3 regions of the Paenibacillus diazotrophicus genome follow, and region 1 is predicted to be linked to each of the others. Evidence: predicted binding sites of a transcription regulator. Region 1 holds the regulator's gene; each other region holds the start of a gene.
What was found. Region 1 encodes Rex, which represses fermentation and respiration genes when NADH is low (regulators of the CRP and FNR family bind a similar motif). Its sites were predicted from a motif close to TTGTGAAATATTTCACAA; they were not measured.

Region 1 (10,924 bases):
CTCAAGGCTATGATCTACAATGCCCTGGGCTGCATCCGGGCCTCCCAGGAGCGCTATAGTGAGGCTCAGGAGCTCTTCAGCCTCTCCTTGCAGCATGATCCCCAGCTTGCTGAGCCAAACGTCAATTTGGAGGTCTGCCGCAGGCGGGGAGGCAAGCTGCAATTCGGGCACCAGCTGGTTTCGCTTTTATAACCATTATTCCTCCATTAAAGCGATGTATCCCGCTAACCCAGGGGTGTACATCGCCTTTTTTCGTAACTTCTGTTATGCTGATAAGGAGTCTCAAGTGAAAGGGATTAGAACTTATAATGAAATTTGCCGTGCTTGATTTTGAAACTACGGGAACCCAATCCGTGGGTGAGATCATCCAGGTTGGCCTTGCCATTATAGAAGAAGACCGGTCTATTTCCCGGGTGTACGGTTCCTACGTCAAGCCCGGAACACCGATCCCCCCGTTTATTACAGGATTGACCGGTATTACAGACAGTGATGTGCAAGATGCACCTGAACTGGATGAGATGATGATGGAGCTTGTCCCCATGCTCGATGATGTCGTTCTGGTTGGACACAATGTGGCTTTTGATTTTCATTTTCTGCAGAATGCGCTCGACCGGTGTGGCTATTTGCCGTTCCAGGGCCGGATTCTGGATACGATTGATTTTCTTAAAATATGCTTTCCGTCATTGACCACTTACCAGCTCGGTGCGGTAAGCACCTATTTCGGCCTGACACATGACCGTCCGCATCAGGCAGACAGCGACGCCCATGCGACTGCACTTGTGCTGCTGAAATGCCTGGAGGAACTATACAGCCTCCCTCTCCTGACTATCCAGCGGCTGAATGAGCTGTTTGCAGACGAGGACAGTGATCTGGCCTGGTATTTTGACGGGCTGCTTCGTGAACGGGAAATGGAGACCTTCCAGCCTGAAGGAGAACTTACTTTCTACCGTCAGCTTGCACTGGCTGTCGGGGATTGGTCAGAGTTGTCCCCCCCCCGTGAGGAGGGAACTGGCAATCCTCTGCAGAATATTACCTTTGAGGAATTTATGGAAGAGGTGACTGTGCGGCTGAAGGAGACTTTGCCCCAGTACGAGAGCCGTGAAGCCCAAGAGATTATGATTCACGAGGTCATGGCGGCCCTTGAGGGTGACAAGCATCTCTTGATTGAGGCAGGAACGGGTACAGGTAAATCGCTGGGATATCTGCTTCCTGCTATTTATCACAGTGTGCGCTCAGACCAGAAAGTAATGGTGAGCACACATACCATCAACCTTCAAGACCAGCTGCGTGAGCGCGACATCCCGCTATTGACGAGTGTCGTGCCGTTCCCGTTTAAGGCTGCAATCTTTAAGGGAAGAGGGCACTATTTGTGTCTGCGAAAGTTTGAACAAAGAATAAACAAAAAGGACTTTACAAGTCCGAGGGAAGAAGCGCTTACTGCGGCACAAATGATTGTGTGGCTGACGCAGACCCAGTCGGGTGATGATGAGGAGCTGAATCTGAACGGCAGAGGCGGTGATTTCTGGGAGACTGTGGCCAGTGATACGGACTCATGCCTTGGACGATCCTGCCCCTGGTTCCGCAAATGCTATTACCACCGGGCTAAGCACGAAGCCGGGATTGCGGATGTCGTAGTGACCAATCATTCCAAGCTATTTGCTGACGTCAAAGCGGGGCATCAGCTGCTTCCAGCTTATGAGCACCTTGTTATTGATGAGGCCCATCATCTGGAGGATATTGCAGGTAAACACCTGGGCATGCAGATGAAATACTTTACCGTAGCCCATACGCTTACACGTCTCTATAAGGACAGCCGGAGCGGCCAATTGCCGGCTCTGCGTCAAACACTGCAGTCTTCAGGCAGTGAGCAGGCGGCGGAATGGAGCGGGGTGATCGACAGAATCTACCCGGATTTGCTTACGGTTAAGGAATCGTGGGACACGCTTAGCGACAAACTGTTTGCCCTGCTTCCAGAACGTAGTGATGCCGCAGCCGGGGAGGCCGGACAACTGGTAGCACGTTTGCTGCCAGGCAAGAAGCCCAAGGATTGGGAAGAGCTGGCTGCGCTTGAGAACACTCTACATCTAAGTCTTAGTGAAATTATCCGCAAGGGCGATAAGATGCTAAGTGAAATGCGTGAATCGGAGAGCCAATCGTCATCGGACAGTCTGGTGACGGATATCGGAGGGTTGTTCAAGGATTTAGCCTCCATACGGGAGCAAGTGCGGTTCTTCATGAACCTGAACGACGAGAATATTGTCTACTGGATGGAAGGCAGCGGTAACTATCGCGGGAAGTCGCTGCAGCTCTATGCGGTGCCAGTCGATGTCAGCGCCCAGCTTAAGGAGCTCTTTTTTGATAAAAAGAAAAGCATAGTCCTTACCTCAGCTACTTTGTCCGTTGATAAGTCCTTTCAATTTATGATTGACAATCTGGGACTTAGTGAATCCGCAGAACAAGGAAGGCTGATGACAGCTCTGCTCCCGTCGCCGTTTAAATACCGTGAACAGGCTCTTCTGGTCATCCCGCGTGATTTCCCCAGTGTCAAAGGCAGCGTGGGCGATGCCCGTTTTGTCGATAAGCTGGTGCACTCATTGGCTGAGGCAGCTGTGGCAACACGGGGGCGGATGCTTGTACTTTTCACTTCTTATAAAATGCTGCGCCAGGTCTATGATCCTCTGAAGGAGGCACTCCTCTCTGAGGATATCACTGTACTGGGGCAGGGAGTGGAAGGGGGCAGCCGGAGCAAGCTGATCCGGCGTTTTCAGGATAGTGCAGCTTCTGTGCTCCTTGGAACCAGCAGCTTCTGGGAAGGTGTGGATATTCCCGGGGAGGCTTTAACCTGCCTTGCCATTGTCAGATTGCCTTTTCAGCCGCCGAACCATCCGCTTGCGGAGGCTAAGGCTGAACTGCTTCAGGCTCAGAAAAAGAACCCGTTTATGAAGTTGTCAGTCCCCCAGGCCGTTATTCGTTTCAAGCAGGGTTTCGGACGTCTGGTGCGTACTGCGCAAGATCGGGGTATTGTTATTGTATACGATACAAGGGTTATTGAATCTTATTATGGAAAGTACTTTCTCTATTCGCTGCCTGGACCCAAGATGGAACATATGCTGACAGATCAGATGGTTCCGCGAATTGCGGAATGGCTGGAAGACGGCAGTGTATCTTAACCTGCAATCATTTCTATTATAGTCAAAGAACAACAAAACTCCGTTTTCTTGGCGTCCGGTTCTGCTGTGACGCCGGGGAATGGACTAAGCTCACAAAACTTGGTTTATGCTTACGAAGTAAGTTTTGTACGAAGTAATATTATGATGCAATGCTCACAAAACTTTTAGGAGGAGAAAATATGAAATCGGATAAAATATCGGAGGCCGTGGTACGCAGACTTCCAGTGTATCTGCGCTTCCTGAACGATCTCCTGAAGCGTGAAATCTCCACCGTATCTTCCCAGGAACTGGGACAAAAGCTTGAACTGAATCCAGCCCAAATCCGCAAGGATCTGGCTTATTTCGGGGATTTCGGCAGAAAGGGTATCGGTTATGATGTCTCATACCTCATTGAGAAAATCCGCCATATCCTGAAGCTTGACCAACAGATCAACGTGGCGCTGGTGGGGGCAGGTAATCTTGGTCACGCTCTCTCTAATTACAATGCCTACTTGAAGGACACCATGAAAATCACTGCTGTATTTGATTCCTATGCTCCCAAGGTGGGGCAGCAGATTAACTCACTTACCGTGCAGCCCATGGAAGAATTGGGAAGCACAATCCGTAAGCAGGGCATCCGTATTGGAATTATTACGGTACCGGATAGCGAAGCGCAGAACGTTGCCGATATTCTGGTCGATTCAGGCATTGAGGCCATTCTTAATTTTGCACCGGTGATCTTGAAGACCCCGTCTAATATCAGGGTTCATGCCGCTGATTTTACTACTGATTTGCAGAGTCTCGCCTATTATTTGCATGATGGAAAGGACGAAGTGGAAGATGCACAGCAATAAGATTGTAATTGTAAACGGCCGATTTCTGGTTCCGGGTACTGAGACACCAGTACTAAGCGGCTATATGACTATAGAAAAGGATATCATCACATACATAGGAGAAGCCAAACCTGTCATTGAAGAAGGTACGCAGACTATTGACGGAAGCCGCCTGCTGTTCATGCCGGGGCTGGTCAATACCCATGGTCATACAGCAATGTCGCTCCTTCGCGGATACGGTGACGACATGGTCCTTCAGAATTGGCTGCAGGAGAAAATGTGGCCAATGGAAGAAAAGTTCACCGGAGACGATGTTTTTTGGGGAACCTCATTGTCTGTACTGGAAATGCTGAAGGGCGGCACAACCACCTTCCTGGACATGTATGATCATATGGACAGGGTTGCCGAGGTTTCAGAACAATCGGGCATGCGTGCTGTACTTATGCGCGGGGTTATCGGACTTTGTCCGGAGGATGTGCAGAACCATAAACTGGCAGAAGCGATAGCCTTTGCCCGCAATTGGCATGGCAAGGCGGATGGAAGAATCACGACAATGATATCCCCGCATGCCCCTTACACTTGTCCTCCTGAATTTTTCGTAAAGTTTGTTCAGGCTGCCCATGATCTGGACCTGCCTATGCATACGCACATGTCGGAAACCCGGCGGGAAGTTGAACAGAATGCGGCGGATTACGGCTTGCGTCCTGTTGCACATCTGGAGAAGCTGGGGATGTTCACCCGCCCGTCGCTTGTGGCTCACGGAGTTCATTTGAATGATGAAGAAATAGAGATTTTAGCCCGCTACAACGTAGGGGTATCGCATAATCCTGGCAGTAACTTGAAGCTCGCAAGCGGGGTAGCACGGGTACCGGAGCTGCTGCGGGCGGGAGTCAAGGTATCGCTGGGCACGGACGGTGCTGCAAGCAACAACAACCTGGATATGTTCGAGGAGATGCGCCTGGCTGCTCTGATCCACAAAGGTGTGAGCGGAGATCCGACAGCTGTACCGGCACCGGAAGCATTGCTGATGGCGACCGAATATGGTGCACAGTCCATATTCCTTGGCAATACAGGACGGCTGGCTCCAGGGATGAAGGCAGACTTCATAGCTCTAAATATCGACCAGCCCCACTTCCTTCCGCATACGGATTTGCTTTCCCATGCCGTCTATTCGGCAAGTGCCAACGATGTAGAACATGTATGGGTGGACGGCAAGCAAGTGGTGAAGAATGGTCAATGCCTGACCTTGGATGAGGAGCTTATCCGCCGCAAGGCGCAGGAGACCTTCGAGGGCCTGCTGAAACGGTAAATGAACAGGATCAATGACGCATCCAGAAGAAAGGGAGCTGCACTTTGAAGAAAAGAAGAAAATGGCTTCTGCTGGGGATCCTCCTGGTTCTGCTCCTTCTGTTCGGACTAAGCCAGTTCTATGCTTACGTGATGAAAGACCAGTGGAACGAACGCAGTGCAGCCAGAGAGGTTGCTGAAGCAAGGGCAGGGCTGACCAAGGTAACCAAAGCACAGAAGTCCGTCTGGGACGAAAATTCGATATACTGGGTGCTCACAGGACGTAATGCAGCTGGAACGGACCTTATGGTATGGGTGCGTTTTACCCGGGATGGCAAACCCGCCGGAGGCGACAACGATGTGTATGCGGAAGAGTTGTCCAAGGGCATGTCGGAGCAGAAAATCCGCTCCGTCATAGCAACGGATCTGCCGGGAAGCAGCATTGAACGGCTTTTGCCCGGAGTGTATAACGGAGAATATGCCTGGCAGTTATTTTACAAGCTGGAAGGCAGGTATTATTACAAGTTTTACCGATTTGCCGATGGCAGCGCGATTGGAGACGGCTACAGCTTACCAAGCCGATAAAGTGCTAGAGTAGAATATCGAGCGGGTAGATAGTAATCTGTCTACCCGCTTTTTTGTATATGGGGAAGATGAAAGATAGGCTGTATTAACGGATATATCAGCCGATATATACTTTTGATGAAGACATAATTATAACTTTGATATAAAAAAACAAATAGTATCCAAAGAAAAAAGACCGCAACACTAAATGTTGCGGTCTTTGGTGTCGATATAAGGGGAAATGAGCTGTCAGTATGCCCAGAAATTAGTACTGAAAATTTTAAATATATTCACACTTTTCTTCGAAATCGTATATACACCTATGATATACTACTACTTGTACTAAGGCATGCTAAAGAGCATGTCAGTCTCGGAAGAGCGGTAGACACGCTATTTCATATCTATTCTATTATGTAACTTGTTTTTTATTATTGAGAGGAGGACGTTTCATGAAGCTACGCCTTATGCCTGTACTGCTAACGTCTTTGCTGTCTGCTGCGTTGCTATTCGGAGGCTGGTATTCCTATCGGGAGTTCGCCGTGCAGGAGCCGCTTCGGAAGATAGTATCTGCTTATGAGGGAGTGAATGATTCCCATATCTCTATTAAACGTAATGAGGTTACTTTGAAACTTGATTTGAAGCCGGGCACAAAATTACGTGAACTTGTTCAGTACGTAAATACTGAGGGAAGATCGGCTATTAACGGCCGGGCACTAAAACTGGATGTGGAGCAGCATTCCAGTCAGCTTCTGGATGAATATTGGGATCAAGCGATGTTCTCGGTTGCTGAAGCGATGGAGAGCCGTAAATATACATTAATTCCTGCGAAGTTGGATGAACTGAAATCTCAGAATCCCAGTTACAGCAGTGTGGTCGCTACAACAGAGATCGATGATAATAACGTATATGTGAGCCTTAGCGACGGTAAGGAAAGCAAATTCATTATTTTACCACGCGCAGCGGCAACGATGGGAGTGTGGAATAATGCCTAAGTTTTGGAAAGAGGTAGTCATCGGATTTGTTCCTGTACTGATGATTTTTATGGCGTTTATCGGCATTAATATTTTTCCGGTTATCATTGCGGCCGGTATGGTTGGCGCACTGCTCCTTATTGCACATCTGCGCGGCGGATTAACAGTGAATGCCGGAGGAGACAAAAAACGTAAGAAGAGCGGCCCTTCGAAGCTGACCTTTGAAGAAATCGGAGGACAGGACAATGCCAAGCAGGAGCTGCGTGAGGCGCTGGATTTTCTGATCCGCCATGAAGAAATCAGCAAATTTGGTATCCGTCCGCTCAAAGGGATTTTGTTGACAGGCCCTCCGGGGACCGGTAAGACTCTTATGGCCAAAGCTGCAGCACACTATACAAACTCTGTATTCGTAGCTGCATCAGGCAGTGAGTTCGTGGAGATGTATGTCGGTGTCGGCGCCGGACGCGTACGTGATTTGTTCAAGGATGCACGGACACGCGCTTTGAAGGAAAATAAACAGAGCGCGATTATTTTTATCGATGAAATTGATGTCATCGGCGGCAAGCGCGAAGGCGGACAGCAGCGTGAGTATGATCAGACACTCAATCAGCTACTGACCGAAATGGACGGAATTTACAATAATGATACGCCGCGCATTCTGCTGGTCGCGGCAACGAACCGCAAAGAAATGCTGGATTCAGCGCTGCTGCGTCCCGGCCGCTTCGACCGTCATATCCAGGTGGACATGCCGGACAAGAAAGGCCGTAAATCTATTCTCGATCTCCATGCCCAGAATAAACCGCTGCATGAAGGGGTTAATCTGGATAAGATTGCAGAAGAGGCTTACGGTTTCTCCGGTGCACAGCTCGAGAGTGTGATGAACGAAGCAGCGATCTACATGATGCGTGAGAACCTGACAGAAGTGGAGCAACGGCATCTGTCGATGGCAATCGATAAAGTGATGATGGGCGAAAAGACAGACCGGGAGACGAACCACGAAGAGAAGAAACGGGTGGCGATCCACGAACTGGGACATGCCATTATGGCCGAGCTGCTGCGTCCCGGTAGTGTCAGCCAGGTTACGCTTACGCCGCGCGGGCAAGCGCTTGGGTACGTACGGCATAACCCGCAGACTGAGCAGTATCTGTATACAAAGGACTACCTGGAGAATCAGATTATGATTGCGCTGGGCGGAGCAGTAGCAGAAGAAATGTACTATGGCGGAAGAAGCACCGGATCACGTGGTGACTTCGATCAGGCGCTGAATATTGTGGAGACAATGATGAAGTCGGGACTGACTTCACTTGGGATCGCTAATCTGCAAATGGTTACCACCGAAGAGTTAATGAAGGAAAACAGTAAAATACTGGATGAATTGATGGTGCGTACTCATGAGCTTCTCGGGAAGCAGCGAAATGTATTTGATTACTCTCTTGACATATTAATGAAAGAAGAAGTTCTCTCCGGAGAGCAATTTCGTTGTCAATTTCGTGACAGTGTCCTTTTACCGGCATAATTCTTTATGCCGGTTATTTTTTTTTACTTTTCAGACATGCTAAGATATTATTATATGTCGGGCTACATATTTTTTACGACAGACAAGGTACAATACAAAAGTATAGATACCTGAAAGGATGGAGACTTTTACATGAATTTTAAAAAAATCGGTGTCATCGGTGGTGGCACAATGGGTCAAGGGATTGCTGAAATGCTGGCAGCCAAAGGCCTGGATGTTATGCTTGTGGAGAAAACCGCAGAAAGACTGGACTATTCCTATGCAATGATCGAGACAAGTCTCGACAAACAGCTGGAGAAATGGGCAATTACCCAAGCTGAAAAGAAACTGATTCTTAGCCGTATCGAAAAAGTAACACATTTCGCTGAACTTAGCTCCTGCGATATGGTCATTGAGACTATCACCGAGGACCTGGAAGCCAAGCAAAAGGTATTCAATCAGCTCGATCAGGTGTGTCCGAGCCACATTATTCTGGCCAGCAACACGTCTACACTCAGCTTGACTGAGCTTGCCAGCTCTACAATGTACCCGGAACGCGTCATCGGCATGCATTTCATACATCCTGTAGCGAAGGTAGATCTCGTCGAAATCGTGCGCGGACTGAAAACTTCTGACAGCACTTTTGAAGATACCAAAGCCTTTGTTGATGAAATTGTTGAGAAAAAAGGCGTCATGATCTACGAATCTCCAGGATTTGTATCTTCACGCCTCATTTGCCTGTTCATTAACGAAGCTATGCATGTCCTGCAGGAAGGTGTCGCTTCTCCTGAAGATATTGATGATGCTATGCGTATCGGTTATCAATTCCAGCACGGGCCGCTTGAAATGGCTGACCGTTTCGGTCTGGATTCCGTTCTTGCTGCACTGGAGAATATGTTCCGGGAGTACGGTGAACTGAAATACCGTCCATCCACTATTCTCAAGAAAATGGTGCGTGCAGGACAACTGGGCATGAAATCGGGCGAAGGATTCTTCAAGTACGACAAGGATGGTGACCGTGTATGAATATTCTAGTAATTAACTCAGGAAGTTCTTCATTGAAATACCAGCTCTACAATATGACCGATGAATCTGTACTTGCCAAAGGTCTGGTAGAACGCATCGGGATGGACTCCTCCATTCTGAACCACAAGCCAACAGGCAAACAGGAAATTACTGAAGTCAGTGAAATTCTTGAACATAATACTGCGATCCGCAAGGTGCTTGCTTGTCTGACTGACAAAGAGCACGGAGTGATTGCTTCAATCGACGAGATTAACGCAGTTGGACACCGTGTAGTTCACGGGGGCGAATTCTTCAAGGCTTCCGCGCTGGTTGATGCCGATGCCAAAACCAAGATCCGCCAATTGTTTGACCTTGCACCGCTGCACAATCCGGCAGCAATGATGGGGATTACGGCAACCGAAGTGAATATGCCTGGTGTACCGCAGGCCGTTGTTTTTGATACTGCATTCCATCAGACCATGCCTGAGAAAGCTTATATGTATGCCATTCCTAGAGTGCTGTACAACAAATACAAGGTTCGCCGCTACGGCGCACACGGGACTTCCCATGATTTCGTGAGCAAGGCTGCTGCAGAATATCTGGAGCGTCCGCTTGAAGACCTTAAGATCATTACTTGCCACATCGGTAACGGTGCGAGCGTGACTGCTGTTGACGGCGGACTGTCCATTGATACTTCGATGGGGATGACACCGCTTGAAGGCCTGATGATGGGTACCCGCAGCGGAGACCTTGATCCGGCAATCGTTCCATATGTAATGAACAAGGAAGAGCTCTCCGTTGGCGAAGTGAATTCGATGCTGAACAAGCACAGCGGACTCTTGGCTATTTCTGGCGTCAGCAGCGATATGCGTGATATTATTGATGGTGCGGAAAAAGGCGAGCCGAACTCTACACTTGCTTTTGAAATGTATGAGTATCGTCTGCGGAAGTATATCGGTTCTTACGCGGCAGCGATGAATGGAGTAGATGTGATCGTATTTACTGCCGGTGTCGGCGAGAATGCCGCCTTGCTGCGTGCCAAAGTGCTGAATAACCTTACTTACCTTGGTATTGAACTGGATGCAGAAGCCAATAAGGTCCGCTCCGGTGATCCGCGCCGTATTTCTACGGCAGAATCCAAGGTGCAGGTGCTCGTGGTTCCGACAAACGAAGAGCTTGTCATTGCACGCGATACTTATCGTATTGTGCAAGGAATTAACGGCTAAATCAGAGGAGAGATCAGTAGGGATGGCTAACAAGAGTGTAATCAAGAACGTGAATGAACATGTTGGGGAAAGTGTTGTAATCGGCTGTTGGGTGAACAACAAGCGCTCCAGCGGTAAAATTCAGTTCCTGCAGCTTCGCGATGGTACAGGCTATATCCAGGGCGTTGTGGTGAAATCGGAAGTGCCGGAGCAGGTCTGGGACGATGCCAAGAGCCTCACCCAGGAAAGCTCATTGTATGTGACCGGAATCATCCGTGAAGAGCCCCGCAGTCAATCTGGATTTGAGATGACTGTTACCGGTATAGAGGTACTGCATATTACAGAGAATTATCCAATTACCCCGAAGGAGCATGGTGTTGATTTCCTGATGGATCACCGTCATCTCTGGCTTCGT
Region 2 (10,924 bases), 230 kb from region 1:
ATATAAAACAATTTATCCGAGTAGTCACCTTCCCAGAACAAATGAGAGCCCTCAGGTACCATACGCTCTTTCATTGTAACCAGAAGCCGGTTAAAGTTCTGTTCGGAGAAACAGTTTGTATTGCCGTGGGCCTCGATAACATTATAATGTTCCTTTATCATAATCGATATCCCCTTTATTCCCTCAGTTTTTCAGTAAATTTTAAATTAATTATACCTTGAAATTCCTCTTTATGGGTGATAATTTTCGTTAAAAAGTGTCGATTTTTTAACATTGTGATAATTTTCACTTCAAAGGTGTGAGATTTAATATTCTTTTGAGCTGAAATAGGGATCAAAAGCATTAATCACTCACTATTATAGCAGTAGTCACCTATTATGGACAGATAATGGGTGCTGCTGTTATTTTCTTTTTTAGCGAACATTGATTTTTTAGGATCAACCCCAGGATTGCATGAATGGTAAGACCTTGATAGACTTGTTGCAGGGAAAGAAAGCGATTTCCTGAATGATTCTATCATAATGAGGAAAGCTTGAGGGATGAGTATGGAGACTTTATTATTATGGCCTGAGGGGGCACCAGGGGCACAGGGAACAAGTGATGAGGATTGTCCGGCGATTACGCCTTATCTGGTGGAAGGTGATAAGAATGCTGCTGTGATCGTCTGTCCGGGCGGGGCCTATGCTATGCGGGCGGACCATGAAGGCGGGCCGGTTGCAGAATGGTTGAACTCGCTGGGAATATCAGCCTTTGTGCTGCGTTACCGTGTAGCACCTTATGGTTATCCACATGCATTACTGGATGCACAGCGCGCGCTCCGGATGATCCGGCACCATGCAGACGAGTTCGGAATTGATTCTGGCAGATTGGGCATTCTGGGATTTTCGGCAGGGGGACATTTAGCTTCTGCTGCTGGTGTATTATTCGATAAAGGTGATGAAGATGCTATAGACCCTATGGAACGACAGTCCTGCCGCCCTGATCTGCTGATCTTGTGTTATCCGGTAATATCTATGGCTGAAGGTGTTACTCACCAAGGTTCAAAAGAAAATCAGTTGGGAAGCCATCCTGATCCGGAGCTTGAAGAACGGCTCAGCAGTGAGCTTCAGGTAACGGCAGCAACACCGCCAGCGTTCTTGTGGCATACCTCGGACGATGAGGCAGTGCCGGTGGAGAACAGCCTCCGATTTGCCGCAGCGTTAAGCCGTCATCATATTCCGTTCGATCTTCATATATATGCGCATGGAGAACATGGGCTTGGTCTGGCAGGCGATGAGCCTCATACCCGAAGCTGGACGAAGGCATGTGCCTCCTGGCTGGATTTACAAGGGTATTGCAAATAGTTTTAACAGAAGAAGCTTTTCATGGGCCGATGCGGTTCTATGGAAGGCTTTTTTATTTTGGTTCTATACTTTGTGATTTCCAAAAATTAACTATACTAATGGGATAAAATTCAATATAATGGAAAATAAAAGGCGATAAATTGCAAGGCGGTGATGCTTTTTGTCATGGGGTCCGGCGGGATTTATATTCTTCTCGACTATTGAGGGGGTTGGGATTTTTGCCATGATGATGTCGTTCTTCAGGTTAAGGCCGACGGATTATATATGGCCTGCACTATTTACAATTTTGCTGATGAACCTCGAGAGCTTTGTACTTAGGAATAATTTTGATATAGGCTATCTGGTACCGCTGGTAAACATGCTGATTTTTATCTTTTTGCTGACTGCGATCATTAAAGTACCTCTTATCTGGTCATCGATTATAGTGATATCCGGCTATCTTGCCTTTAGTATGATCCAGCTTACTTTGATCCTCTTCCTATTTGGCTCTATTTCTCATTCACAAACTTCATTGCTTAATGAATATTATGGGCAATTCATATCCGGCTTTGTCAGTATGGCTCTAGCATGGTTTCTTTATAAATTCGGCATAGGGTTTACATTTGATTTTGAAAAGCTACGCTCCCGTTGGGAGGTTGTACTAATGATTGGATGGATTTTGCTATTTTTACTGCTGTTTTCACTCATTATGTACAAAAATGAGACTAGCTGGTGTCTTCTTTTTTTTCCCAGCGCTTTTGTATTCTTAATGTACTATTCCATGAAAAAGGAGAAAATGAATGATTGAAATGCTTGCGGCAAGAATGGCTGTAACTTTAAAACGCTCTGTACCAGATCATCCTTCTTCTGTTGAAGTTTTTACATTTGCCATTTCCATGATGCTCAACCTGTTATTTATTGTCGCAGCGACACTGGGCATATCCCTATATAACGGACGGACGGTAGATGTGGTTATTACACTGATCTCGTTTGCTATTCTTCGCCAGTTGACCGGAGGTATGCATCTGAGATCCAATCTACGATGCGCTATAGCTTCCACCTTGCTTTTTACAGGTATTTCGCTTCTTTCACTGGGGCAGTTTTGGATTATTACGGCAACAGCAGCAGCTATCATTATCATCTGTATTTTTGCACCGGTCGGTATTAGCCAGCAATCAACGATACCCTCCAAATACTATCCATATATGAAGCTGGCAGCGATAGTGCTTGTCGCCTTCAACTTTCTGATATTGTCACCTGCTCTGGCGTTCAGCTTTTTGGCCCAGAGCATTACACTGGTGCTGGGAAAGGTGGTGAGATCATGAATCTGGTTGCAAATGTACTGACCAAGGTTGCAAGTGCTGCTGTAAGCACAAACAGCTTTTTGTTTTTTTTCAAAGGCAATATTCCCGCTGAACTGTTAAAAAAATAAATAAGAAGGCAGGTTGATTCCATTGCGAACGTTATCCGTTACCGCAACCGCTGACGGATCTACCGGGATCATCGCTGTTTACTTCGAACACATCCTGTTTCTTAAATGCAATTCCAACGAATCACAGTCTATCCTGGTACATACGAGGGAAGGCGTATACTACATCATGGGACCCTTGCGGTACTGGGTGAACGCGCTTAACAGCACCGGATGCATTTTTAGCATCGTAGATCGGGGAACAGCGGTCAACATCGCTAACGTGGCATGTCTAGACAGGACCTTCAAGGTTGCTTATTTCGATCCTGTGAGCAGCCAGAACTCTCTAAGCTGCACAATAGCCTATCATCGTTACAGAGTTGTTGAACAAGAACTGACCCGAATGAATCCTAATATTATATTGTGCTAGATAATCTTGTGAGGGGACTGTCCGATGACAGTCTCTATTTTTTATTTTCACCTCAGTTCCTTACTATAGAATATAAATTTCACAAAGACAGACTGGTGAACCAACGATCTGTACATAACGGAGGTGAAACCCTGAAGATGGATAGAGATAAGATAGAGGAGTAACAACAAGAAAAGCAGTATTACAGTGAAATATGTCAAGTGAAAAAATTCACGTTCACATAAACGACAAAAATAGCGCTGATTATAAACATAATATGTAAGTATAACCTTAATATGATCGAATGAAAGCGCTTTGAAAACAAATCAAAAAAAACTTTATACTTTGTGAAAGATTTCACTATACAACCCGTAAAGGATGTGATAAGATAAATGTGTAGAGAAAAACAACCTAAAAATTGACAGGAGGACGAGGGAGATGGCAGTTAAAAACGAAGTCGCCGCCCAAGTGAAACAAACCACCGCTGAAGAGTATATTCAGGCTTTGGTGGATAAAGCAAAGAAAGCTCAAGAGGCTTACATGGAGCTGGATCAAGAGCAGGTTAACACAATCGTTCATGCAATGGCGTTGGCAGGACTCGACAAGCATATGTACTTGGCAAAGCTGGCTGTTGAAGAAACAGGCCGCGGCGTCTACGAAGACAAAATTACGAAGAACATCTTCGCAACAGAATATATCTGGCACGGCATTAAGTATGATAAGACAGTAGGCGTAGTTGAAGACAATCAATACGAAAGTTTCCAGAAGATTGCTGAACCAGTCGGAATCGTAATGGGTATCACACCGGTAACCAACCCAACATCCACCACGATGTTTAAAGCATTGATCGCCGCTAAGACACGTAACCCTATTATATTCGGTTTCCATCCATCTGCGCAAGAGTGTAGCGCTGCAGCAGCTAAGATTCTTCATGACGCAGCTGTAAAAGCTGGTGCTCCTGAAAACTGCATTCAATGGATCGAACTTCCTACAATGGACAAAACAAACGCACTGATGAACAATCCGGACGTTGCACTAATCCTGGCAACAGGCGGTTCGGCAATGGTCAAAGCAGCTTACAGCTGTGGCAAACCAGCTCTCGGCGTAGGCCCTGGTAACGTACCTGCCTTCATTGAGAAGAGTGCTGATATCGATCAGGCAGTAACCGACATTATCCTTTCCAAAACATTCGACAATGGTATGATCTGTGCTTCCGAGCAAGCGGTTATCATTGAAGAAGCAATTTTTGACCAAGTGAAAAAGAAAATGATCGCTAATGGCTGCTACTTTGTTAATAAAGAAGAAGCTGCCAAGCTGACAAGCGGCGCAATGAACGTCGAAAAATGCGCAGTAAACCCTGCTATCGTAGGTCAATCCGCAGTGAAAATTGCTGAAATGTGCGGAATTCAAGTTCCTGCCGGCACTAAGATTCTGGTTGCTGAACTTGAAGGTGTAGGTACTAAATATCCGCTGTCCGCTGAAAAATTGAGCCCGGTTCTTGCTTGCTACAAAGTTAAAAACGCAGACCAGGGTATCGAACGTGCAGCACAGATTGTTGAATTTGGCGGTATGGGTCACAGCTCGGCCATTCACTCCAACAATGAAGAAGTTATTATGAAGTTCTCGCACCGTCTGCAAACCGGACGTATTCTCGTCAATTCGCCTTCCACACATGGCGCAATCGGCGATATCTACAATACGAATATCCCTTCACTGACTCTGGGCTGCGGATCTTACGGCCGCAACTCTGTATCGCAGAACGTAACTGCCATTAATCTGATCAACGTGAAAAGGGTGAACCGTCGTACCGTGAATATGCAATGGTTTAAAGTACCTGACAAAATTTACTTCGAAAAAGGATCCACTCAGTACCTGGCTAAAATGCCTGACATCACACGGGTAGCAATTATCACTGACCCAATGATGGTTAAACTGGGCTATGTAGAAAGAGTTGAGCATTACCTGCGTCAACGCCAGACTCCAGTAGCGATCGAAGTGTTCTCGGAAGTTGAACCAGATCCATCGACTACTACTGTAGAAAAAGGTACTGCAATGATGAACAGATTCCAACCGGACTGCATCATCGCACTCGGTGGCGGTTCCCCAATGGATGCTGCCAAAGGCATGTGGTTGTTCTACGAACACCCAGACGCTGACTTTAACGGTTTGAAACAGAAATTCATGGATATCCGCAAACGCGTATACAAATTCCCTAAGCTTGGTAACAAAGCGAAATTTGTAGCGATTCCAACTACTTCGGGTACTGGTTCGGAAGTAACTTCTTTCGCGGTTATCACTGACAAAACAACTGCAAATAACACGAAATATCCATTGGCTGACTATGAGCTGACACCAGACGTAGCTATCATCGATCCTGAGTTTGTATACAGCTTGCCAAAAACAGCTGTAGCTGATACAGGTATGGACGTATTGACTCACGCTATCGAAGCATACGTATCCGTAATGGCAAGTGATTATTCGGATGGTCTGGCTATCAAAGCTATCCAATTGGTGTTCCAATACCTTGAAAAATCAGCATTGCAAGGCGACAAACTTGCTCGCGAAAAAATGCACAACGCATCTACGCTTGCTGGTATGGCATTTGCCAACGCATTCCTGGGTATCAACCACAGCTTGGCGCACAAATGGGGCGGACAGTACCACACCGCTCACGGCCGCACCAACGCCATTCTGATGCCGCACGTTATTCGCTACAACGCTAAAAAACCTACAAAGTTCGCTTCGTTCCCTAAATATTCGCACTTTGTAGCTGACGAACGTTATGCCGAAATCGCACGCATTCTGGGATTGCCAGCACGCACTACTGAAGAAGGCGTAACAAGCCTGATCAATGCAATCCGCGACATGAACAAAAAACTCGGCATTGAAGAGTCGTTCCAAGCACTTGGTTTCGATCCTAAGGATTTCGAATCCCGCGTAGACTACTTGGCTGACCGTGCATTCGAAGACCAATGCACCACTGCCAATCCTAAGCTGCCGCTGGTTAGTGAACTTGCTGATGTATACCGTAATGCTTTCTACGGCAGATTCGATAACTAATTGCCGGTTGTATATCAAAAAATGAGTTTGTAGGATAATCTGGGACTGGATGGAAGTGACAAATATCACCGAAAGAGTGATATTTGTCACAGTCCTTTTTCAGAAAATAAACTAAAATGTTTATATAAATAACGGTCCCTGTTATGAAGATGCAATTGTGAATTTTATAACAACCAGATCTTTTTGGGATCACGAGACACGGGATTAACCTTCAAGCCCGCGATCTCTACAAATATACTAAATATAAATGGAGGGATTTAGCATGTCGGTGATTGAAAAAGATGTACAAGAGGTTAAGTCTGGATGGCGCGGTTTTGCAAAAGGCAAATGGTCCAGAAAAGTAAACGTTAATGATTTTATCGAGAAGAACATCAAGCCTTATCTTGGCAAGGAAGATTTCCTTGCAGGTCCTACTTACAATACTACTGAACTTTGGAAAATCGTTTCTGAAATGACCAAGCAAGAAATTGCTAATGGTGGTGTGTTGGATGTGGACGTTAACACTGTATCCACTATTGTATCCCACAACCCTGGTTATATTGACAAAGACAAAGAACAAATTGTTGGCGTTCAGACAGATGCGCCTTTTAAACGTTCAATTCAACCGTTTGGCGGAATTAAGATGATGATCGATGCCACCAAAGCTTATGGCTTCGAGCTTCCGCAAAATATTGTTGAAATGTTTACGAACATCCGCAAAACGCATAACCAAGGCGTATTTGATGCATATACCTCTGAAATGAGAGCAGTTCGTAAAGCGGGTATCATCACTGGTCTTCCTGATGCTTATGGCCGTGGCCGTATTATCGGTGACTACCGTCGTGTAGCTCTTTACGGTATTGACTTCCTGATCAAAGAAAAGAAACAAGACCTTAACAACCTTGAAGTTGATTCCATGACTGAAAGTGTTATTCGTCTTCGTGAAGAAATTTCCGAGCAGATTCGTGCACTTGGCGAATTGAAGAAGATGGCTGAAATGCATGGAATGGATATTTCCAAACCTGCAAACAATGCTAAAGAAGCTTTCCAATGGGTGTACTTCGGTTACCTGGCTGCTATCAAAGAACAAAACGGTGCGGCAATGTCCCTCGGACGCGTATCCTCTTTCCTTGATATCTATGTAGAACGTGACCTTGCAGAAGGAACATTGACTGAAGAACAAGCACAGGAACTGACTGACCATTTCATCATGAAACTTCGTATCGTTAAGTTCTTGCGTACTCCTGACTATAATGAACTGTTCAGTGGAGACCCAACTTGGGTTACTGAGTCTATTGGTGGTATGTCTGTAGACGGAACGACCCGCGTAACTAAGAACAGCTTCCGTTTCCTGCACACCCTGTACAACCTGGGACCAGCTCCAGAACCAAACCTGACTGTACTGTGGTCTGAAAAATTGCCAGAAGGCTTCAAAAAATACTGTGCTAAGGTTTCCATCGAAACTAGCTCAATTCAATATGAAAATGACGATTTGATGCGTCCAATCTACGGTGATGACTACGGTATCGCTTGCTGCGTATCTGCAATGCGTATCGGTAAGCAAATGCAGTTCTTCGGAGCACGTGCCAACCTGGCAAAAGCTTTGCTGTATGCTATCAACGGTGGTGTGGATGAAAAGTCCGGCGTACAGGTAGGTCCTGAACTGCCACGCATCACTTCTGATGTACTGGATTATGAAGAAGTAATGAAACGCTTCAAACCTATGATGGAGTGGTTGGCTAAGACTTACATGAACACTCTGAATGTTATCCACTACATGCATGATAAATATTCTTACGAACGTATTGAAATGGCTCTGCATGACCGTGATATCCTGCGGACTATGGCTTGTGGTATTGCTGGTCTGTCCGTTGCGACTGACTCCCTGAGCGCTATTAAATATGCTAAAGTTAAACCAATCCGTAACGAAGAAGGCATTGCGATCGACTTCGAAATCGAAGGCGAATTCCCTTGCTATGGTAACAACGACGATTCCGTTGATAACATTGCAGTTGAACTGGTTGAATCATTCATGACGATGATCCGCAAACACCACGCTTACCGTGATGCTCTGCCAACTCAATCGATCCTGACGATTACTTCTAACGTAGTGTATGGTAAAAAGACTGGTACTACTCCTGATGGACGTAAAAAAGGCGAACCATTCGCTCCAGGTGCTAACCCAATGCACGGACGTGATAAGAAAGGCGCTTTGGCTTCCTTGAGTTCCGTAGCTAAACTGCCGTACGAAGATAGCTTGGATGGTATCTCTAACACCTTCTCCATCGTGCCAAAAGCACTGGGTAAAGAAGAAGAAGGACGCAAATCCAACCTGGTATCGATGCTTGATGGATACTTCGCAAGCAAAGGTCACCACCTGAACGTTAACGTATTTGCCCGCGAACAATTGCTGGATGCTATGGAGCACCCAGAGAACTATCCACAATTGACTATCCGCGTATCCGGCTATGCTGTTAACTTCATCAAGCTGACTCGTGAACAACAAATGGATGTTATCAACCGTACATTCCATGGTGCAATGTAATATACAAGCATTTGCTTGAGCTCTAGGTATACAGTGAAATAGCTGCAAGGTGATACCGCCCTTGTCTCAAGGGCGGTAATCTCTTGTTCAAAATTAATTAAAATTTTAAATTTTCGAAAGGATGACATCATATGGCTAATGGACATATACACTCCTTAGAAACCTTCGGAACCGTTGACGGGCCAGGTATTCGTTTTGTCTTATTCATGCAGGGCTGTCTCTTGAAATGTCAATACTGCCACAATCCCGATACTTGGGGTCTGAATGAAGGCAGAGAAATGAGTATTGAAGAGGTTTTAGCCGAAATTGAGCCTTACTTAAATTATTATCGCTCCTCCGGTGGCGGTTTGACCGTATCTGGCGGTGAACCGACTTTGCAGGCACATTTTGTCAAGCAGCTGTTCACCGAAGTGAAGAAACGCTGGAATTTGCATACCACACTTGATACTAACGGATACAATGAAGGCGACAAAATCAATGATTTGCTCGAACAGACGGACCTGGTCTTGCTTGATCTTAAGCATATTGATGATGAAGCGCATATCAAACTTACCGGAAAGTCCAATGAACGTACGCTGAAGCTGGCCCGCTGGCTGTCTGACCATAACCGCAAGATGTGGATTCGCCATGTTTATGTGCCGGGTATTCATGACCGTGAAGAGGATTTGATCAATTTGGGACGCTTTATCGGCACATTGAATGGTGTCGAAAAATTCGAAATTCTCCCGTATCATCAGATGGGTATCTATAAATGGGAAGTTCTTGGAAGACCATATGAGCTTGAAGGAGTACCTTCACCCACAGAAGAAGAAGTTCAACGCGCCTACCGTTTGATTGAAGAAGGCCGCAAGCAAACCGCCTTGGTCTAAGGATTCGCCATATCAAAGCCGTTCCAATAGTGCAATTACTGTTGGTACGGTTTTTTTGTGTAAAATGAACTGGAGTGAGGTATTCATCTTAAGTTATATTTCATGACATGTATTGTATGTGAATTATCATGGTTTCGCTTACATAAGAGGTTTTTATCCCTATAGTGGATGAATCTTAACCTTACAGTTCCAAAACATGTTTTCTATAATAAGAAATGTAAGGGAAATCAACATAGGGAGGGTCACCCATAATGAAAAAAAGTGTAACATTGCTATTGTCCCTGTTGTTTGTTAGTTCGGCAATAATGGCTGGCTGCAGCAACAACAATAATTCTTCAGGTAGTAAAGATGATGCGGCCGCTACCAATACTACGAATGCTACGAACGCGCCTGCTACCGAGGAACCGGCCAGCAGCGAACCTTTTGAAATGACCATTCGTCATACTCAGGTAGGTGCCGATAAACAGAAACGCTTGGCTATTCTGGAGGATGTCGTAGGGAAAGTACAGGCGGAAGTACCGGGACTCACTTTTAAGCTGGATGGTGTGGACTCTGATGTTAACCGTAAGGAAAAGCTGCGCGGTGAAATGGCAGCGGGGAATCCGCCTGAGATTTTTGACCTTTTCGGTAGCCCTGACTCTAAAATATATGCCAAAGAAGGTAAATTGCTCGATCTCACACCGATCCTTGAAGAACTGGGCATCAAAGACAAATTCTCAAATCTTGATCCTTTTACGTATGAAGGTAAAATATATGGGCTTCCGATCGGTGGCTCAGGTGAAGGTTTCTTCTATAATAAAGAATATTATGCGAGCAAGGGCTGGAAGGCTCCTACAACTTTCGCAGAATTAGAACAACAGCTGGCAGATATCAAAGCCGACGGCAAAGTGCCGCTGGCGGGAGCTTCCAAGGCGGGCTGGGTACCACTAATGTTAGCTAACCATCTCTGGTCCCGTTATGCCGGACCGGATATTACAGCTAAGTTTGCTACCGGTGAAGCCAAATGGAGTGATCCAAATGTAATTAAGGGTTTTGCCAAGTATAAGGAATGGGAAGATAAAGGTTACTTCAAAAAAGGCGAGCTTGGTTTCGAATATGCTGAATATACTACCCAGTTCACCAGCGGTGAAGCGATTCTGATGTATGACGGCACATGGAAATCCTCGGTATTCAAGGCAGGTCAATCCGGTGAAGGATTAATTGGCAAGGTTGGCTTCTTCAATATTCCGCCTGTAGATGGAGGAGCCGGCGATCAGACGGCATTGATGCGTGACGTGAATAATGGTTATGGGTTCTCTGCTTCTGCTGGTGAGGATGAACGGCAGCTAGCGG
Region 3 (10,924 bases), on a different contig from region 1:
AATACATACATGGTCACAAGCGGCCACATGAGCGCGCTGCCGGTTGCGTTGATCAAGCTGGCAATAAGAAATACTTTAACTTCCTTAGGATAACCTTGCAAAAATTTCATATTTTGTCTTTCATCCCCTGTAAACCTCATGTCATTAATTCATCCAGTATCATCCCAAAACAGGGTCAAGAGCAAGCATATGAACTAACGCTTTATCGCGTCACCCGGGCAAAACAATTTTACTCAAATTAAACAGATTCCTCTGCGGACTGCACTTCTTCTCTTCGCTTCACTTCAACGGTTGCTGAGAAAAAAGTGGCCCCATTGCCCATATCGCTCAGCCGGTCCGGTGTCAGTACGTTAACCCTCTGTCTGCGCCTTTTACCTTCCCACCAAAGCCCCTGGCTGATTACAGTGCCCGGAAGCATTTTGTCCGTTACCATTGCCCACAGCTCAATACTGCCCCGGCCGTTATACACGGTCAGTTCGTCACCGTCGGCAATGCCTCTTGCCACTGCATCTGCAGGATGAATCTGCAGCGTAGGCCGCTTCTCCATGCACTGGTGCTTCTCCACATTGGAGAAGGTGGAGTTCAGGAAATTATGGTTCGGCGGTGACACGAACATCAGAGGATACGCTGTCCCCGGCTGCGGCAGCCGTTGACCGTCATAGCCTTCCTTCAGCGGCATGTATGTTGGCAACGGAGGGAGCCCGGCAAGCTCCATAGCTTTGGAATAGAGCTCGATTTTGCCGGATGGTGTAGGTAGATGTTCCAAATAATCCGCCTGTGGAGACATATCCAGCTTCACGAACCGTTCCGCCTGAAGCCGCTCCAGCGTGACTCCGTTCATATACGGGTTGCGCGGATGATCGAGCGCCTGACGGATCATATCATATTCAGAATCGCTAAATGCCGCTGCATCAAAGCCCATCGCCCGTCCAAGCAGCGAGAACACTTCCATATTGCTTTTGCATTCACCCGGTGCATCCAGCACAGGCTCCTGGAGCTGCATATAGTGATGCCAGTATGAACCGTACAGATCCACATTCTCAAGTGTGGAGGTTGCAGGCAATATGATATCGGCATAAAGAGCTGTGTCAGTCATAAACAGATCATGTACGACTGTGAACAAATCCTCGCGGGCAAATCCCTTGCGTACTCGCTCCGCATCGGGAGCCACTACCACAGGATTGCAGCAGTAGACGAACATGCCCATGACTGGTTGCTCTTTCATCTCCAGCGCTTCGCCGATCCGGTTCATATTGATCGTGCGTGTCCCGCGGTTCGGACGCAGATCGGGACGCGTCAGCGCACGGGCGTTCGTTGCGGTGTAGCCCCCGTTCGACTTGATCGCTCCGCCCCCGGTCTTCAGCCAAGCACCTGTAAGGGCCGGCAGACAAGCAATCGTGCGCACATTCATACCGCCGTTATCATGGTGCTGCAGGCCATTGCCGATGTGGATATGCGATACCTTGGCTTCGCCGTACAGCCTGGCCAGCTTCTCGATATCTGCCGCCGCAATGCCAGTAATCTCTGCTACCCGCTCAGGCGGATAGGCAAGCACATGTTCTCGCAGCTCATGATGCCCGGTTGTATAGCGCTCCAAAAATGCTTCATCCGTCATCCCGTCCCTGAACAGGATATGCATCATCCCCAGGGCAAGGGCTGTATCCGTCCCGGGATACAGAGGCAGGAACCAGTCTGCCCACTGCGCCGTACGGTTGCGGTGCACATCGATTACAACCACCTTCGCCCCCCGCTTGCGCGCCTGTTCGGCATAGACGACCTGATGCATATTGGTACTTACAATATTGCCGCCCCAGACAATGATCAGATCCGCATGGACCGTATCCTCCGGACTCGTCCCGCCATTGAATCCCATCGTATATTTCCAGCCGGCCGTACCCGCTGCACTACAAATCCCCTGCTCCAGACGGCTTGCGCCCAGCGCATTAAAAAACCTCCGGTCCATCCCGTCCACGCTAAGCACCCCCATATTGCCATAAAAGCTGTACGGAAGAATGCTCTCCGGCCCATGAGAGGCCGACAATTCCTTGAAACGGCCGGCTATTTCGCCGATGGCCTCATCCCAGCTGATCGGTGTGAAAGAGCCGCTTCCTTTCGGCCCAGTACGACGCAGTGGCTGCAGCAGACGTTCGGGATGATGCACCCGCTCAGCCATATGCCGCACCTTGTTGCAGATCGCCCCTTTGGTCACCGGATGCTCGGGGTTGCCTTCCACTTTAATAATTTTGCCATTCTGCTTATGCACTAGCAGTCCGCATGTGTCAGGGCAATCCAGCGGACATACCGCCGGAAAAACCCCATCTCCGCTGTAACTCATGGGCGTAAGTCCTCCCTTATCGCTTGAATATGTATATTCTATAACCGCACTTCTTCCACGTAAAGAAAATAGGGAAAAACCAGCTGATTCGTTCCAATTGTGCCAGGGTAATAGAGCATATGAAACACTCCCTATGAATTCGCCGTGAGCCCGATTTCGTTCCCCCGAGTCGGAATTGCACGGCGAATTTTATATTGTCTGCATTTCAAAAAAAAAAGCACTCCCTCATAGATTGCAGGGAGTGTCTGTATAACCGTCCCGGCCCATGGGGTCCGGGAGTATTTTATGCGTGCTTCTTCACACCGGCAGCAGAAATGCCTTCTACGGATTGAACAGCTGCTGGCGCCTTACGCAAGTAAGCCATCCAGTAGGCCAAAGCGACGAAAATCGCACCACCTGTAAGGTTGCCTAACCAGACCGGGGCAAAATTGCCGAAATACTGGGACCAGGTGAAGTGACCTTCAAATATGGCAGCAGGAATAAGGAACATGTTAGCTACAACGTGCTGGAAGCCGATTGCCACAAACGCCATGGTCGGAAACCAGATCCCGAGGATTTTACCGCTGAAATTATCTGCTCCGTAAGAGAGCCATACCGCCAGCGCAACGAGCCAGTTACAACCGATACCTGATACAAAAGCCTGCAAGAAAGTGGCGTCAATCTTGTGTCCTGCCATATCTACCAGTTTATCCAGATACACACCATCTGCAGTGAGGCCGACAATGTGACCAAAGAAATAAGCGACGAACAAGGCACCAGCGAAATTGCTGATCGTAATCAGCACCAGATTCTTGAACATTTCCCATAACGAAATCTTCTTCGCCATAAAGGCCAGCGGCACCGCCATCATATTCCCGGTAAGCAGTTCCCCTCCGGCCAGCAGCACCAGGATTAGACCTACCGGGAACACGGAAGCTCCGATAAAAGTGGCAATAGAACCCCATTCCTTCGGTGCGCCTGCGATAACGCGAATATCCAGCAAAAATCCGAGCGCAATGAACGCTCCCCCCAAGAAGCCAAGAATAAGTACGGAACTGAGCGGATTATGTGCTTTCTTGATCCCGTTCTCTACCGTGACTTCGGCAATCCCCTGCGGTTTGTTATAAGCCATGATTCCTATCCCCTTCTAATTACTTAAAATTTGTTCCTTTATGCCATTGTAGCGTGTCAACAATCACATTTACGTGATGAATATCACTCTTGCAAAGACTAAGTGAAAGTTTTCACTGACATGTCAAATTTATAAGGACACCATTCTGATTCTCCTATGGAATCTTAAAAAACATATTTTTCTGTTCATCTTCGGGCAATCTTAATTATCGTTCCAATTGTACCGATATCTCAATTAAGGAGGTGATGCGCTGTTCTCAGAATAACTGAAAAAGACGCATACATAAGAATGAACAACTTGCGGCGTCTCATCTTGGCTCTGCTATGCCTGATCCTGCTCGGAGCTGTAGTATTTCCTCTACCCGCAAGAGCCGGGCACACTCCATTTGTGGATACAGAGCGAAGTTATGCTCATCAAGAAATTGATTACCTGTTCTATAGGGGGATCGTCGAGGGTTACGGAGATTCTATGTTCAGACCATTGAAACCCATTACCCTTGCTGAGATGAGCGCCTTGATGTCCAGGGGATTATCTCTTCCTGTTACTAACGGGGAGTACCCCTTAGCAGCGGAGAACGTACAGAAATGGGCACTCCCTTCCATACGTTCACTCTTATCCGCAGGTATCCTGAAGGACCAGACGATACGCGGAAGTAGTCTTATTACCCGCGAGAGCTTGGCGGTATGGTATGTACGGGCACTCGGACTATATGATCAGGTCCGGCAAACGGGTCATATGCCAACCTTTAAAGATGCATCTTCTATTTCGGAAGAGGCTCGGACAAGCGTCTGGGCGGCCCAAGAACTCCACCTATTCCAAGGTGATGAACAGCAACGGTTTAATCCGAAGGAATGGGTTGACCGCCAATGCGCCGCCAAAGTAACCACACAGGTGTACCTTTTGCTTAAGGACAGACAGCAGATACAAAATCTGCTTAAGCCTGGAAATGCAATACCGGGAGATCCATCACTGCAATTGCCACAGGAAACCGTAATTCCCAAAGCTACAGTTATGGAAAATAGAGACATTTCCGATCCGCAATATCCAGTTCATTCAGATGCGCCAACACCGGTTCCATCGGCTTCACCTGAATTGCCAACACCAGCTCCGTCTGCTTCACCTGAACCGCCATCACCGGCTCCGTCTGCTTCACCTGAACTGCAAACACCGGCTCCACCAGCGTTTAAAACAGTAGATTCTATACATGTGACTACCGATTCCATTGATGCTTCATTTAATGTATCGGTAGATAGTTGGAAGCTGGCTTATGTGACCGCGGATGTATATGGTACGGAGATCACACCGGATCTTTTGCCGCCAGACCTCAAAGTATCGATTACAGATGACTATTCCATTCTGGCACCTGACGGGACGATAGCAAGATTCTATAACATCCCGGGGCCGGGAACGGTCATCCACGGTCTGATCCGGCTCAGTTCCAACCTTGCTAATTTCAGCACTGCAAGCAACTTCGAGCTTAGGGTAAAACCGGCCGAGTACAACTCCACTTCATATTTCACGGTATCATTGCTGCTGGAAGATACGGGGGCCTCCGCTACAACCATAGCTGAGATGGAGACCATGCGGGATTCACTCGCAACCATTGACCCCAATCTGCGTGTAACCTGGGCAATGGACAGCCGGTTCGTATTCGATGAAACCCAGCGGCCCCAACTGCACAAAGTGCTTGAATATGTGGATCTTTATGGAGATGAGGTTGGGATCGCATCCGGTTATCCCAATAACATTTATAATCTGTCCCAATGGATTACAGAGATGAATTCGTGGCTGTACATGTACAGATATAATGCGCTTAATGCCCTGCATCAGGGTGGTACTAACGGAGATCCGTCAGTATGGCTGAGCATACCTGACAAGTATCGTCCCAAATCACTATCCACCTATGCCATCAATCCCGAGCAGGCTGCATGGCTAAAAGAAAACTTCCAGATTGATGCGTTCATGGGCTGGGCAGCCACACAGTATAACGTGGGACAAATGTCTGCAGACGGATCACCGTTGATGCCTTACTGGTCACACATCGATAATCCGATGGTGCCCGCGCAGGATGTGGCTACAAACAGTGGCAGTATATTTATGAATTCACTTAGCATTGATCCTATCGGCTCCCGCTACACCTCAGGAGCATCTAGATGGACACTGCATCCTGCAGATCCATTTGTAATGGAGATGACGGCAGTGCCCCAGCTGCATCTGGCTTCACAATATCTCAACAATCCTTTTCTTAACCTAAATACGGTCAATTACCTCTCACTGGTGATTGGTACGAATTGGGTGCTCAGAACACCCGGTCTGGATGTAACCTGGCAGGATTTCATCAGCAGATTCCCTAAAGACAATGGCGTAAAAATATTAGGCGTCCATGATCTGGCGGAAATCTACAAAACAAAAAGTGCCAACACGAATGATCAGTCTGAATTCACGCTGATGTTCCGGGGCTCAGGGTACACAACGGCCACTGGAGAGAATTCTCCAGCGGATCTGCAGTATTTATGGACAGAAACTGCAACAGAGCGTATCATTCTTGCCAAAAAAGACAGCGAACCTTCCTGGAGAATCATTGACTTCACGGACTACTTCAGGCTACCCGTCGCAAAACTACCGTATACGACCAATGGGATAGCAGATGATATCAGCTACATTACAGGGAGAAACTACAAATTGAATCCCTCGGCTCCGTTAACCCCACTTGAAATCGAACGGGTGCGAAGCCGGCTGGAAGCCCTGAAGTTCAAGGATGACATCAGCTACCAGTAGCCGGTAAGAGAGGCTAGACAACAAAACGCCCTGTTCAACCTTTTCCAGGTTGAACAGGGCGTTTTTCATTTTCTAAGCTTATACAGTCACTGTTTCTCTAACCGCCACATTCTTCGGCAACGCCTGAAGTCCGGCAGTATTCAAGAAATTCCAAGGTTTGTTGTAGTGCGGCTGGAAGAAGAAATCCATGAAGGCCAGCTGGTCAACGGTCATTTTATTCTGAATGCAGACCGATACGGTATTGATCGATTGCGTCAGATCCATCTTGGACATGATCTGTGCGCCGAGAATGCGGCGGGTCGAGCGGTCATAGACCACTTTTAGCTGCACCTGTTCGACAGTTGGCATGAACTCGGGACGATAGTTGTCAATCAGCAGTACACTCTCGGCATCCATACCTTCCGCTTTGGCTGCGTCTTCTGTCAGTCCGGTTCCGGCAATATTATCTTCATAAATCTTAATTCCCGAGGTTCCCTGTGTACCCATATAAGGGGTGGTCTGCGATACCAGGTTGCGGGCTACCAGCGTTCCCATGCGTACAGCATTGGTTGCGAGCGGAATATAAGCATGTTTGCCGGTTGGATTATAATGAATCGCGCAGCTGTCACCGGCGGCATAAATGTCCGGAAGGCTAGTCTGCATATAGTCATTAACGATAATCGCGCCATTCGGCAGCATATCCACTTTACCCTTTAGCAGCTCGGTATTCGGACGGAAGCCGATACACAGGATAACCAGGTCCGTCTCATGCTCGCCTTTGCTGGTGATCACTTTGGTCACTTTGCCATTCTCACCAACGAACGAACTAACCTTCTCGCCAAGCGCCAGGGTAATTCCGTGTTCCTCCAGCGATTTTTGGATCGGAGTGGTGAATTCTTCGTCCAGATATTTGCTCAGGATACGCTCTTCGCCGTCAATCAGCGTAACCTGCTTACCGTTCATTTGAAAAGCCTCCACCAGCTCGACTCCGATGTACCCGGCACCGACAACAGTAATTCTGTCTACCTGCTGTGCTCTTTCGATGATGGTGTTGGAATGATTGTAGTTCTTGGAGAGGAGAATACCGTCAAGCTCCATGCCTTCCAGCTTGGGAACAATCGGCCATGATCCGGTAGTCATGATCAGCTTGTCGTAGGTGTCATCGAATTCCTGTCCTGTCGCCAGATTACGGGCACGCAGCGTTTTGCGGTCTGTATCAATCTGAATGACTTCGTGACGCATGTTCGTCTTCACACCAAGCTCAGCCAGCTTTTCCGGTGACGAATAGAACAGGCCCTGCGGGTCTTTGATGACTCCCCCCACATAAAGCGCGATTCCGCATGACAGGAAAGAAATATTATCATTGCGTTCATACACGGTAATCTCGGCATCAGGGTAAAGCTGGGCGGTGTTTACGATTGCTGCGGTTCCGGCATGGGTACATCCTACGACTGCTACTTTCATGGTTTGTTCCTCCTCCAAATTGGGTCATTCATTTATTTTTTTGTTTGGATGTGATTTATTTCACTTTGTACACTGATTATATTGTGATTTTTCTCACATTACAAGTCCTTTTGTGATTTTTCTCACATTGTTCACATTTGATGCGGATAAATTCTGCGGTGCTTCTTCTGTACACCTGCATTAGTTTTCCCCCGAGCAGGCACATTATGTCTGCAGGGTAGCAGGAAGGACTAGGGAATCTCTTTGATACCGGAGGCCGGCAAGCTACGCAGCAAAGCCCCCGCACCTCTGCATAATCTGCAGTGATACGGGGGCTGAAGGTGAATCAGAATGAACCTGTTCTATACTAAACCGTTAATAACGCCATCTGTGGCTACCTGTATGCCTTCTGCCGCCGGTTTGGCCGGAAGTCCGGGCATAGTAACAATATTGCCGGTGATGACCACCGCAAAACCTGCTCCAAGCGACAGCGTAATATCGCGGACACCCATGGTGAAGCCTTGGGGTGCTCCCAGCAGTCTTGGCTGGTCCGAGAAAGAGTACGGATTCTTCGCCATACAAACCTGAAGCCGCTGAAGGCCGTGTTTCTCTATGAGGCTCAGGCTGCGTTTCGCCGCTGGTGAGAAGGCCACTTCGGCACCACGGTAGATTTCAGTAACGATTGTATTGATTTTGGCCGGGATATCCAGATTGTCGTCATACAAAGGAGCAAATGTCGATGCTTGACCTTCTCCCCGTTCCAGGAGCTTCTTAAGCTCCATGGCGAGTTCGATCCCTCCAGCACCGCCTTCTGCCCATACTTTTGAGATGGCTGCTGGTACACCCAGACGGCGGCAGGCCTCCAGCACATCGTTAATCTCTGAAGGGGCATCGCCCTCGAAGTGATTAAGCGCCACAAGGACTGGAACACCGAATTTACCCAAATTTTCAATATGCCGCTCCATGTTAGCAATACCGGAGAGCAACGCTGCCCGGTTCGTCGTGTAGAGCTCGTCTTTATGGACACCGCCGTTGTATTTCAGTGATTTCACCGTAACTACCAGCACAGCCGCAGCGGGCGTGAGTCCGGCTTGGCGGCATTTGATGTCCATGAACTTCTCTGCACCCAGATCCGCACCGAACCCTGCTTCGGTCACGACCACATCTCCCAGCTTCAGTGCATAACGGGTACCGATTACACTGCTGCAGCCGTGTGCGATATTGGCAAAGGGGCCACCGTGCACGATAACCGGCGTGCCTTCCAGCGTCTGTACCAGATTGGGCTTCACGGCTTCCTTCAGCAGCGCAGCCATGGCTTCCACTGCCCCGATATCATTAGCCGTCACCGGCTGCCCCGACTGATCATATCCGACCAGCATGCGGCTGAGCCGGTTTTTGAGATCGGCAAGATTGTCACACAGACACAGCACGGCCATAATCTCTGAGGCTGTCGTAATCTGAAATCCGCTCTCCCGCACTGGACCATTGCCATCGCCGAGGCCGGTGACAATGCTGCGAAGGCTGCGGTCATTCATATCCATAACGCGTTTCCAGACTATACGCTGGGGATCAAGTCCCAGCACATTGCCTTGGAAAATATGATTGTCAATCATGGCCGACAGCAGATTATGCGCCGAGGTTACCGCATGTATATCGCCTGTGAAATGCAGGTTGATCTCATCCGCGGGAACAATCTGCGCTTTACCTCCACCCGTGGCTCCGCCTTTCATGCCCAGACATGGACCAAGCGAGGGTTCACGCAGTGCAGCTACAGTCTTGATTCCCGCCGCATTCATTGCCTGGGACAGCCCGATCGTCGTTAGCGTTTTCCCTTCGCCTGCCGGGGTCGGATTCATCGCGGTGACCAGCACCAGCTTTCCGTCCGGCTTATGCTTAAGCACTTCCCAAAGGGATGGCGACAGCTTGCTCTTATATTTGCCGTACAGCTCCAAATGTTCCTCATCAATCCCTGCTGCCGATGCCACCTCAGTAATTAACTTCATGCCGTTATAAGACCCTCCTGCCGTTATTGTCCTGCATCATACTTCCCTTTATACAACTATCTATGATGTACCTATTCCTCTTCAAAGAATACAGTGTCTGTGAAAAGCGTCAAGGATAATTTTCATAAGCCGTAACTGCAAAAACCCCCTGAACACAGCAATTGCCGTCATTCAGGGGGTGAAAGAATCCGTAACTTAGAGCAAGGCTTCGATCTGTTCCTTCATGCTTTCGGGGGATTCCTTCGGCTCCACACGGGCTACCACATTGCCGCTGCGGTCCACGAGAAACTTAGTGAAGTTCCACTGGATGTCACTGCTCTCGCCATCTCCCGGCTGCTGGCCCTTCAAATACTGAAAGAGCAGACTGGCCTCCGGCCCGTTCACATCCACTTTGGCGAAAACAGGAAATGTGACGCCGTAATTCATCTGGCAGAACGCTTCCGCTTCTTCACTGGTTCCCGGCTCCTGCCCGGCAAATTGGTTACAGGGAAAACCTAATACCACTAACCCCCGGTCTCCATACTGCTCATAGAGCTTTTGCAAATCCCCGTATTGTGGTGTAAGTCCGCATTTGCTGGCCGTGTTGGCAATCAGCAGTACCTTACCTTCATAATCCTTGAAAGGGACTTCTGTACCCGATGGCTTCACTCCGGCAAAACTGTAAATGGACATTCTGCATCCTTCCCTTCATCCGTGGATTGATCAAACGGCTATGCACTGTACAGCCATCCTTCATCTTACCTTATGACCGGAGGAATACAAAATACAGATAGCGTGCCCGGACAAGACAATATTTCGCTACCCCTTACGTCTGGGACAATCCGCAGGCGCCGGCAATCAGCCGGAGAGACTTCAGTTTATCTTCATATCTGTGCATTGGCATGGCGAACATTATTTCCTCACAGCGGTATTCCTCCATAAGGGAAATAAACTTCTGCCGCACCTCCTCCGGCGATCCGAGGATTGTCCGCTTGCGGTTCTCCTCAATCCGAAAGCGGTCATACGGTGTATAGTTGTAGCTCAGTGCCGTTTCCACAGAAGGTATGCCTGTCGAGACATGGCCCTTTTCAAGCAGAACCACGGACAGGTCCATGCTGGCCGCCAGTCTATCCGCTTCTGCAGAAGTCTCAGCACAGACGGCAAACACCGATACTAGTGCCCGGGGAGCATGGGAAGCAGGAGACGGGTGAAAACAGGTCTGAAAAGTATGTACCGCCTCGCCGCCTCCGTCACTGTTAATGAACGCGGCATAGGCGAAACGGACGCCCATCTTCG

Region 2: pflB (formate C-acetyltransferase) is a predicted target of Rex. The motif match lies at 6,355-6,372, and genes of this name have one in related genera.
Region 3: ACAN54_RS16030 (formate/nitrite transporter family protein) is a predicted target of Rex. The motif match lies at 3,547-3,564, and genes of this name have one in related genera.

What each region holds. Positions count from the first base shown of each region.
Region 1 covers NZ_JBGJZN010000008.1:310,696-321,619, forward strand. The annotation lists gene ACAN54_RS26030 (tetratricopeptide repeat protein) at 1-192, shown strand, start outside; gene dinG (ATP-dependent DNA helicase DinG) at 309-3,170, shown strand; gene ACAN54_RS26040 (redox-sensing transcriptional repressor Rex) at 3,350-4,003, shown strand; gene ACAN54_RS26045 (amidohydrolase) at 3,990-5,291, shown strand; gene ACAN54_RS26050 (cell wall elongation regulator TseB-like domain-containing protein) at 5,336-5,854, shown strand; gene ACAN54_RS26055 (hypothetical protein) at 6,283-6,825, shown strand; gene ACAN54_RS26060 (AAA family ATPase) at 6,818-8,320, shown strand; gene ACAN54_RS26065 (3-hydroxyacyl-CoA dehydrogenase family protein) at 8,453-9,325, shown strand; gene ACAN54_RS26070 (acetate/propionate family kinase) at 9,322-10,530, shown strand; gene asnS (asparagine--tRNA ligase) at 10,553-10,924, shown strand, end outside.
Region 2 covers NZ_JBGJZN010000008.1:84,713-95,636, forward strand. The annotation lists gene ACAN54_RS24880 (Crp/Fnr family transcriptional regulator) at 1-161, opposite strand, end outside; gene ACAN54_RS24885 (alpha/beta hydrolase) at 546-1,343, shown strand; gene ACAN54_RS24890 (hypothetical protein) at 1,504-2,130, shown strand; gene ACAN54_RS24895 (accessory gene regulator ArgB-like protein) at 2,123-2,647, shown strand; gene ACAN54_RS24900 (AgrD family cyclic lactone autoinducer peptide) at 2,644-2,754, shown strand; gene ACAN54_RS24905 (hypothetical protein) at 2,768-3,160, shown strand; gene adhE (bifunctional acetaldehyde-CoA/alcohol dehydrogenase) at 3,578-6,199, shown strand; gene pflB (formate C-acetyltransferase) at 6,462-8,723, shown strand; gene pflA (pyruvate formate-lyase-activating protein) at 8,855-9,592, shown strand; gene ACAN54_RS24925 (extracellular solute-binding protein) at 9,844-10,924, shown strand, end outside.
Region 3 covers NZ_JBGJZN010000003.1:412,395-423,318, reverse strand. The annotation lists gene ACAN54_RS16040 (MFS transporter) at 1-110, opposite strand, end outside; gene ACAN54_RS16035 (molybdopterin-containing oxidoreductase family protein) at 239-2,335, opposite strand; gene ACAN54_RS16030 (formate/nitrite transporter family protein) at 2,619-3,446, opposite strand; gene ACAN54_RS16025 (S-layer homology domain-containing protein) at 3,735-6,224, shown strand; gene ACAN54_RS16020 (FAD-dependent oxidoreductase) at 6,303-7,667, opposite strand; gene ACAN54_RS16015 (formate--tetrahydrofolate ligase) at 8,009-9,649, opposite strand; gene ACAN54_RS16010 (glutathione peroxidase) at 9,845-10,321, opposite strand; gene ACAN54_RS16005 (LLM class flavin-dependent oxidoreductase) at 10,455-10,924, opposite strand, start outside.